One region of the Sporosarcina sp. FA15 genome, then DNA from elsewhere that is predicted to be linked to it. Evidence: predicted binding sites of a transcription regulator. Region 1 holds the regulator's gene; each other region holds the start of a gene.

Region 1 (3,283 bases):
AACCCGAAATTTGTGAAAGCCGAAATGACGTATACACCGTCGTCCTACTTCCACAAACAAGTGGAGCGTCATATACGGATGAAAATGCCGAACCTTATTTTTTACGGGGATGTTCAACTTGAAATTGACGACGATGGAAAACCGTATTATATCCGTTCTTATGGGGAATTCATTTCCGCGCGTAACGGCTTTGATGTAAAAGGGATTGTAATGGTCGATCCTGCTAATGGTGATGTGAAAAAGTATTTGCTTGCAGATATACCTGAATTCATCGACGGGGCTGTTTCACCTGAAGCGGTCAGTTTGCAAAATAGTTACTTCGGGAACTATATCCACGGTTTCTGGAATTCAGTCGTTGGGAAGAAAGATGTCAAGTTGCCATCTGATGAAGGAACAGAGGCGAATGTAAGCCCGATTTTTGACGAGAATGGTCATATGTATTACTTCACAGACTTTACAAGTCCAAAAGAAGGTGTCGACTCGATGCTTGGCTATGCGTTGACGGATGGTAAGACAGGAAAAGCAACGTATTATTCAGGTAATCTGGAAGAGTCCTATATGGATTCGCAAGGGGCACTGCAGATTATCGAGAAGAAATTCATCGAAAAGAAATGGTCCGGCGAAATGCCGGTCTTGTATAACTTCTACGGAGAAGCGAGTTGGTTAACGCCAGTGCTCGATTCAAATGGATTCCTGCAAAATTACTTCATTGTATCAGCAGCGAATCCGGAAATATCGGTTTACGGCAATACGCCGAACGAAGCATTGAAATTGTATAAGACAGCTCTTCAGCGCGGAGGTAGCGGTGTAGATGGTAGCTCGAGTGCGGAAGAGGCGAAAGCGGCCGTAACGGTCGTGCGTGTATTCAAAGAGCGCGTCGGTGATTTTACACTTGTTTCGTTTTTAGCGGATGATGGACGCAACTTCATCGTCTCTTCGGAAGCTGTGCCACTCTCGATCTATGTTCAACAAGGCGATAAGCTTGTTGTGACATATTTAGAGACGGGTGAACTATTCTTGCCTGTGAAAGAGTTGACGAATGTTAGCGTGGAATAACGGAAATGGAGTGCAAGGCGAATTCGCCTTGCACTCCATTTTTAGTTGCTATATATGTTGAATTAAAGAATCCCATTGAATCTACTGTGGCGCTCAATAAGGAGAGAGTATTAATTGGGGGTGTGGATTGTAGAACGCTTGGCGCTTTGGGGATGCCTCTCGCCGTAAGCCTGTTAAGGCGCCTTCGCTCAGTATATATACCGGATTCAACATATATAATTATATTCAAGAAAGACGCAATCTAGGTTGCAGATTTCATCGCAGATAATGAAATGCGCTTTCTCAAATAGACCATCCAGCGAAGGCGCGACTTCGTGGTAGCCGAAGCGGTATTGGTAGGAGTTCTATTTCATTCCAAGTATTAGAATTTCCGGCGGCCTACCAATAGCCCTTGTAAAGCGCATACATCGTATTCATCTGTTCAACATATATAGTAAACTATAAAATCTCGTACAGTGGATAACCTGCAAAAGGAGCAATTCCACGTCCGAACTCTTATGCTTCTGAACAGGCGCTTCCACTTTTGTTTTTTCGTACGGTTAAAACGTATTGTCACATGCCGATACTTGTTAAGTCTGGTGCGTATCGATTGCGGAACATGCGGAATATCATGTACAATCAAGTCAAAGATAGTCAAAGTCAACGGCTTATCCCCCGTATGAAAGAGGTGAGGGTATGAGAAACATTTCCGACATTATTGAAGGATATTTGAAAGCAATAATCGAAGAGGGACAGTGTGGAACCATCGAAATTAAGCGCAATGAAGTCGCTGAAAAGTTCCAGTGCGTCCCGTCTCAAATCAATTACGTTATTAAGACCCGCTTCACGGCGGAGCGTGGTTATGCGGTTGAATCGAAGCGTGGAGGCGGTGGCTACATACGTATTTTCCGCGTTCAGGCGAATTCCCGTAAAGAATTGATAGAACATATTTTAGGCGGTATCCAATCGGGAGCCTCTTATACGATGGCTTTAGATGTCGTTTACAGACTAATTGAAGAAGAAGTCATAACGGAGCGCGAATCAAAGCTCATTCTTGCTGCGGTTGATAGAAGAACTATCCATCAGCCACTTCCAGACCGCGATATCATGCGTGCACGCATTTTACAAGCAATGCTCTTGACGCTTATTTACGAACAGCGTAACTAATCACCAATCCAACTGATATGAGGTGGCTTTCGATGATATGTGAAAATTGTAAAGAACGAACTGCGTCCATTACGATTACGCAAGAAAGTGTAGTCGGATCGCTGGAACGCCATTTATGTGAGAAATGCGCATTTCAATCACAAACATTCCATTTCGACCCCAATCAAGAGCCGTTGTCCATTCAGCAGTTCCTATCTCACTGGTTTAGCGGTTCTGATCCTTTCCAGGCACAACCGCAAACGCGGGGAGAGTCGTTTGAAGGACCCGAATGTCCCTCATGTGGTTTAACGTTTCCGAAGTTCCTCGATATTGGGAAGTTTGGCTGTGCCGACTGTTATGACACATTTCGTGGCAGCTTACCGCAAGTTTTTGGCAAGCTTCACAATGGCCATTCAACTCATACCGGGAAAGTACCGGTTTCATTTAATGAAATATATGCAGTTAAAAAGAAAATTGAAGAGATCCGAGTGAAGATGAAAGAGGCAGTAGAAGCTGAGCATTTTGAAGAAGCGGCAGCTTTGCGTGATGAAGCGAATACACTAAAGCAACACCTTTCCCTTGGAGGTGAAGAAAACGATGTCGATTGAAAAATTCATGCGTGATGCGGTAACCCCTTGGATGACTGCTTACGGAGAGCACTCAGACATCGTTATGTCGACGCGAATTCGACTTGCACGCAACTTGACAGGCTATCGTTTTCCTATCGCGTTCACTGAAGAAGAAGCGATGGCGGTAGACAGAGCGGTTACGGGTGTTTTGCTTGATACCATGCAAAGTGGCTATTCCTATACTAAGATGTCCGATCTACCTGCATTGGAACGCCAAGTACTTGTTGAAAAACATCTGATCAGTCCGCAACTCGCAATTCCTGACAGGCATGGCGCAGTTCTTCTATCAGAAGACGAGACCATAAGTGTCATGGTGAATGAGGAGGACCATATCCGCATTCAATGCATCTATCCTGGGTTACAGCTTGAGGATGCCTATAAACAGGCTGATCAGGTTGACGATTACCTTGAAAAAGAACTGCCGTATGCTTTTGATGAAGACTTTGGTTATTTGACAAGCTGTCCATCGAATA
Region 2 (3,283 bases), 560 kb from region 1:
TATATGTTGTTTCACTTGAACTTTTCATCACCTGCTAATCTAGAGCTGTACAGTAAAAAACAAATGCAAAAACCAGTAAGTCTCGTATCAAAACCTTGGAATAATGAAGATAATACGATTTATTATGGAATAGGCTGGTTTATAGAAAAATACAAGGGACAAACAATTATAGAACATGGGGGAGGTCAATTAGCAGTACGAGCGTTACTTTCGTTAGTACCGGAAGAAAGAATGGGTGTAGCTGTATTGTTAAACTTTGATAGTACTATCCATCGTCTAGTTAGTCGTAGAATTATCGATATCCTGTTAGATATATAGTAAGGATGATTTTACAAGTATCAAAGGTGGATTTGAATATGATTATAATACAAATCAGCTGCCTTTACTTGGCAGCTATTCTTATTGAGTAATGGAGTTTATTACTTCCATGAACGGGTGTTATGTCTACTGAGGTGCATGTAGCATACACCCTTGCTTATTTATTTTATTCAAGATAGGAAAGAACGATTTTTCGCTTCACTCAAAACCGGAGAAAAACCAAAAAAAGAGCATTTGAGTTTTATTAAAGGTCAAGAGTTAAAGTGAAAACTTATAAATGACAATATCTCTATAGAATGTGCAACGTTACATAGAAAATGAAGCGGACCATTTGTTTGTAATTAAAGACAACGAGAAAGTTAATTTAGTTATTCGAAAAATTGTTCATATTGCTGAAAGTTATTAAACTAATGGATTCGTTAGGCGAAGAAGAATACTTCAAAAAAGGACCGTAAATGGTCTTTCTTATTAATGAATCATCAACAATATTATTTAACTTCTATATCACAATTATGCTTCCATGTGAAAAATTATGCGGATGAATACTTTTTTTCTTTTGGCTAGTCGTTCTTCATACTGTTTGCTTCCGTACATTTGTTTACCCCACGCTCGCATTGCATAAGATGAAATTGTCCATTCCGACAAACCTTTCGCCATGTTGAATCGGTGGAATTCGTCAATGGCTGATTGGGTCGATAGAATTGTTTGCGGCTTGGCTTGATTGGTAACCCTTAGAATGTCGTTTAATAGCGCTGAATCAATTTGGTTTCGTTTTTTCATATTCTCATCACCCCGTCAATTCTTTCTGCGGATGACTGTAACCGGTGCGTTTTGAATTCGTGGTAGTATGACGTGGTGATTGGGAATAGAAAATACCCGCCATTGAATGAACAATGACGGGTAAAATTGTTGTAATCATATGCCCTCGGCGAGAATCGAACTCACATCTTAAGCTTCGGAGGCTCACGTGCTATCCGTTGCACCACGAGGGCGTTACAAATCGGCTAACTTTTGCAGCAGACTAGATTTATTATACTGGTGTAGCTCAATGAATGCAATGCTTATTTTGAAAGCGTTATATTTGACCTTCGTTGACCATACTATGTATGATAAAGTTACAGTTGAAACGAAGTTATGTTTCAATAGGTAGACAACACTATCCAGCTTGAAGGAGGAAATAGAATGAATCTAATACCTACAGTAATTGAACAGACTAGCCGCGGTGAGCGTGCTTACGACATCTATTCACGTCTATTGAAAGACCGTATTATCATGCTTGGAAGTGGAATCGATGACAACGTTGCGAACTCTATCGTTGCTCAACTCCTATTTTTAGAAGCAGAAGATCCGGATAAAGATATTTCCATCTACATTAATAGCCCCGGGGGAAGCGTCACTGCTGGTATGGCGATTTTTGACACAATGCAATTCATCAAACCTGACATCCAAACAATTTGTATGGGGATGGCTGCATCTATGGGATCGTTCCTACTAGCGGCGGGTACTAAAGGGAAACGTTATGCGCTTCCTAACGCAGAAGTAATGATTCACCAACCATTAGGTGGAGCACAAGGGCAAGCAACAGAAATTGAAATTGCTGCAAAACATATCCTTTTCACTCGTGAAAAACTAAACTTGATTCTTGCTGAGCGTACTGGCCAATCGGTTGAAGTAATTGCGAGAGATACGGACCGCGACAACTTCATGACAGCTGAACGTGCGAAAGAATACGGTTTAATTGACCATATTATTACACGCAGTGACATGAAAGACGGAGCTAAAACTAAACCTGAATCTAAATAAGTTCTACAAAAGGCGGCTTTCCATTATGGGAAGCCGTTTTTTTGTGGCTAAAAAAACGTTGCCGTAGAATAAATGAAACCTTTTCAATCGTCATACTGTATATACTACTGTAGTAAAAGTTTCGACACGGTGTTCGAGAGGGTAAATGAAAGTAACTAACTCGTGAGGAGTGTTAACATGAAAAAAGTTTTAGGACCAATTGCGGTAATCGTAATCATACTTGCAGTTTTGGCTATGATTCTGGTTCCAAGTTATAACAAATTCGTTAATTTAGAAGAAGATGTGGACCAGGCGTATGCACAAGTTGAAAATCAACTACAACGGAGGCTCGATCTGATACCGAACTTGGTAAGCACGGTTAAAGGTTTCGCGAGCCATGAAAAAGAGATTATCAGTGACATTGCAGATTCCCGTGCAAGACTTGCCGGAGCAAATGGGCCCGTAGAACAAGCGGATGCAAACGCTGACTTATCGGGTGCGCTTAGTCGTCTCCTTGTCGTCGTCGAGAATTATCCTGATTTAAAAGCAAATGAAAATTTCACTAAGTTGATGGATGAACTGGCCGGAACTGAAAACCGTCTGGGCGTTGCGCGTAAGGATTATAACGACGTAGTCGCCAATTACAATAGGCAAGTGAAAAGATTCCCCGGAAAAATCGTTGCATCCATTTTCGGATATGATGAAAAGGAATACTTTAAAGCCGATGCAGCTGCAAATGAAGCGCCGAATGTCGATTTTGGAGATGACAAGGAATGATTAGAAAAGCTGTCCGCATACTGGTGACGGCATGTCTGATTATTTTTACATCGTTAAACTCAGCAGTGTTTTCGGCTGATGCTGCTGTTCCGGTCGTTCAAGATACTGCGAATGTGTTGTCCACTGAACAGAAAGCGGAACTTGAGCAATATGGGATTCAATTAAATAATGCTACGACAGCGGAACTTGCGGTATTGATCCTCCCGAGCATAGGCGATAAGCCAGTTGAGGAATATGCAGTAGAGAAGCTTAGGGAATTTAAATTAGGCAATAAGGAAAAAAATAACGGAGCTTTGCTAGTTGTTACAACAGAGAAAAATTCCGATGGTAAACGACATTTCGAACTATCGGTCGGGTATGGATTAGAGGGTGCCCTTCCGGACGGAAAAGTCGGAAGTATAATGGA
Region 3 (3,283 bases), 1.9 Mb from region 1:
GACTTTGAAGATCTGATTTCAAAAATAGATTCTTCGGTTAAAATGATTCTCCTTTGTAATCCACAAAATCCTGGTGGCCGTGTTTGGACGGAATCAGAACTTAAACGGCTCGGTGACATCTGTCTGGAACGTGGAGTCCTTGTTGTATCCGATGAAATTCATCAGGATCTTGTATTCAAACCTGGAAAACACATTCCATTTTCGGCTATTTCAGAACAGTTTGCTGACAATAGCATCATTTGTACGGCACCAAGTAAAACATTCAATCTTGCTGGTTTACAAACATCGAATATCATAATTTCCAATAAAGCGCTACGAGAGAAGTTTGTAATGGAAGGCGATAAATACGCTGTTACAATGTCGAACTCATTTGGTGCTCTTGCCACAGAGGCCGCGTATAATTACGGTGGACAATGGCTGGAGGAAGTTCTTGACTATGTTGAAGGAAATTTGCACTTCATTACGAAGTATTTCAAATCCAATTTACCCGTATTAAAAGTATTACCATTAGAAGCGACTTATCTGGCTTGGATTGATTGTCGGGAATTGGGACTCACGCCCGAAGAGTTGGAAAAACTGTTCCTCTCTAAAGCAAAAGTCGCTTTAAATCAAGGGTATGTCTTTGGCCCTGGAGGCGAAGGATTTGTCCGTATGAACCTTGCTTGCTCTCGCTCAACAGTAGAGAAAGCAGCTCAACAAATGAAAGAAGCGATCATTCAATTGCGGTTATAAATCCTGACTAAAATAAATATCAGGTACCTATGCATGGAACAATTCTGGTAATCCACTATAATTACATGTTTATTAGGCACGGGCTAGGTATTTTTTTCAATATCTAGTGTCATATAAATTCTTATGTAATTGTATGAATTGTTCGTTGTTATTTGTTGCATAGGTACCGATTTTTATTTAAAGAGAACGGGAACTGATCAAATATGCTTAATCTCGTTAAACTCCATTCTACTCCTCTTCTTTATGACTCACTTCTAACAAAGTCAATTTAAACTTTCCGATTTGATCTTTTACGTACAAATTTGTAATGGAAGTAGAATAATTATGAATCGTTCCTCTAAAAAGTAAGTCTTGCTCAGGAATATTCACGTCAAAAGTTCCATTGTAAAGTAAAGTTGTAATGTCATGGTAATCATCACTTGTTACGTTAAATTCAACTGAAACTTTATATAATCCATTTACTTTTTCGTCTTCATAACTACATAAATGAATTACTTTGTCATTTAAAATAATTTTACTCGTCAAGAGAATCACTCCTATTTCAATTTCTAGGTATTGACTTGAAAAGTCAATGATACACTAGACATTATTGTTTTGTAAGCACGCATACTTTCGGTATACACAATTTAGACTTGTTGCGGTTGCCCAGCTTCATACGATACTAATCCCAAATGTTGAAACTCTGTTTGGGCATGAGGATTCATTGGGGAAATCAAAGACATTCAAGCAAGTTTCTTGAAAGTCAAAAAAGGTCAGTGTACAATAAATTCATAGATCAAATATAGTCAAAGCCAAGCGGGATAGATAAATGAAGATAAAGGGAGGAAACGAATATGCAGTGTCAACATTGTGGTAAAAACGAAGCGACGATGAGTTTAAGATTTCAAGTGAATCAGCAAGGTATGCACATCAATATGTGTCTTACGTGCTTTCAAGAAATCCAAGGTCAATTACAGGCAGGCAAGATGCCGTCATTTAGTGACAATGCGAATCACTTTTCCAAAGCAAACGGTGGCCAACAGGCAAAAACTCAAACAAAGCAAACAGAAGAAGGTCACGGCAACGGTTTGTTAGACCAACTTGGTAAAAATATATCAGACGAAGCAAGAAAAGGACTGATTGACCCGGTCATCGGACGTGATCAAGAAGTGAGACGTGTCATCGAAACGCTAAATAGAAGAAATAAAAACAACCCAGTGCTAATAGGTGAGCCTGGAGTTGGTAAAACAGCAATCGCCGAGGGGCTCGCAGTAAAAATCCTCGAAGGCGATGTACCGATGAAACTACTGAATAAAGAAGTGTACTTATTAGACGTTGCTTCACTTGTTACCAATACGGGCATTCGTGGTCAGTTTGAAGAGCGGATGAAACAACTAATTGAAGAACTTCAAGCACGAACAGATGTAATTTTATTCATCGATGAAATTCACTTGCTCGTTGGTGCAGGTTCAACAGAAGGATCGCAAATGGATGCCGGCAATATTTTGAAGCCAGCCTTAGCACGGGGGGGCTTGCAACTCATTGGGGCAACGACATTGAAAGAATATCGTCAAATCGAAAAAGATGCTGCACTTGAACGTCGGTTCCAACCGATTATCGTCAAGGAACCATCTGCAGAAGATACGATTAAAATCTTAAACGGGTTAAAAGGACGTTACGAAAATTTCCATGAAGTACGCTATACAGATGAAGCGGTGCAAGCTTTTGTTACCTTATCACAACGCTATATTCAAGATCGTTTTTTACCGGACAAAGCGATTGACTTGATGGATGAAGTCGGGTCACGTTTAAACCTTACACATGTCACCACTAATTCAGATTTAGATTCAATTGGTATGCGTCTCGGCGAAATCATTCAAGAAAAAGAACAAGCAGCAGAAGTGGAAGACTATGAAAAAGCGGCAAATTTACGTTTTGAGGAAATTCAATTACGTAAACAATTGGAAGAAGCGAAACAGAGTGGGGAAGCGGAAAAAATAGAAGTTTCTGTTGCAGATATTGAGTTAATTGTCGAAGAGAAAACAGGAATTCCTGTGACAAAACTACAAGCAGCAGAACAAGTGAAAATGAAAGGTCTTCAGGAAAATCTCAGCAAAAAAGTCATCGGTCAAGAAGAGGCGGTCGATAAAATCGCAAAAGCAATTCGTCGTAGCCGTGCGGGACTTAAAGCCAAAAATCGTCCCATTGGCTCTTTCTTATTTGTTGGCCCAACGGGTGTTGGTAAAACAGAAATCACAAAAGTCCTGGCAGAAGAATTATTTGGTTCACGTGACACGTTAATACGCCTCGACATGAGTGAATATATGGAGAAACATGCTGTGTCTAAAATTATTGGCTCCCCTCCAGGTTATATAGGGCATGAAGAAGCTGGTCAATTAACAGAACAAGTACGCCGGAATCCGTATTCAATTTTACTCCTTGACGAAATTGAAAAAGCGCATCCAGACGTTCAAAATATGTTCCTTCAGATTATGGAGGATGGTCGCTTAACAGATTCACATGGTCGGACAGTCAGTTTCAAAGATACGGTCATTGTTATGACAAGTAATGC

The links. The regulator CtsR, encoded in region 1, represses protease genes until heat stress. The targets are predictions, from matches to a motif close to ATGGTCAATAAAGGTCAAACA.
Region 2: a site for CtsR is predicted at 1,397-1,417, ahead of clpP (ATP-dependent Clp endopeptidase proteolytic subunit ClpP). Genes of this name have one in related genera too.
Region 3: a site for CtsR is predicted at 1,471-1,491, ahead of ACP8HG_RS09370 (ATP-dependent Clp protease ATP-binding subunit). Genes of this name have one in related genera too.

Annotation. Positions count from the first base shown of each region.
Region 1 is NZ_CP188818.1:3,831,472-3,834,754, forward strand. Features, by position in the region: gene ACP8HG_RS18055 (hypothetical protein) at 1-1,056, shown strand, start outside; gene ACP8HG_RS18060 (CtsR family transcriptional regulator) at 1,732-2,202, shown strand; gene ACP8HG_RS18065 (UvrB/UvrC motif-containing protein) at 2,235-2,789, shown strand; gene ACP8HG_RS18070 (protein arginine kinase) at 2,779-3,283, shown strand, end outside.
Region 2 is NZ_CP188818.1:4,389,594-4,392,876, forward strand. Features, by position in the region: gene ACP8HG_RS20945 (serine hydrolase domain-containing protein) at 1-318, shown strand, start outside; gene ACP8HG_RS20950 (hypothetical protein) at 829-1,098, opposite strand; gene ACP8HG_RS20955 (hypothetical protein) at 1,106-1,237, opposite strand; tRNA gene ACP8HG_RS20960 (tRNA-Arg) at 1,239-1,310, opposite strand; gene clpP (ATP-dependent Clp endopeptidase proteolytic subunit ClpP) at 1,501-2,121, shown strand; gene ACP8HG_RS20970 (LemA family protein) at 2,299-2,877, shown strand; gene ACP8HG_RS20975 (TPM domain-containing protein) at 2,874-3,283, shown strand, end outside.
Region 3 is NZ_CP188818.1:1,934,585-1,937,867, reverse strand. Features, by position in the region: gene ACP8HG_RS09380 (MalY/PatB family protein) at 1-732, shown strand, start outside; gene ACP8HG_RS09375 (DUF3219 family protein) at 961-1,257, opposite strand; gene ACP8HG_RS09370 (ATP-dependent Clp protease ATP-binding subunit) at 1,566-3,283, shown strand, end outside.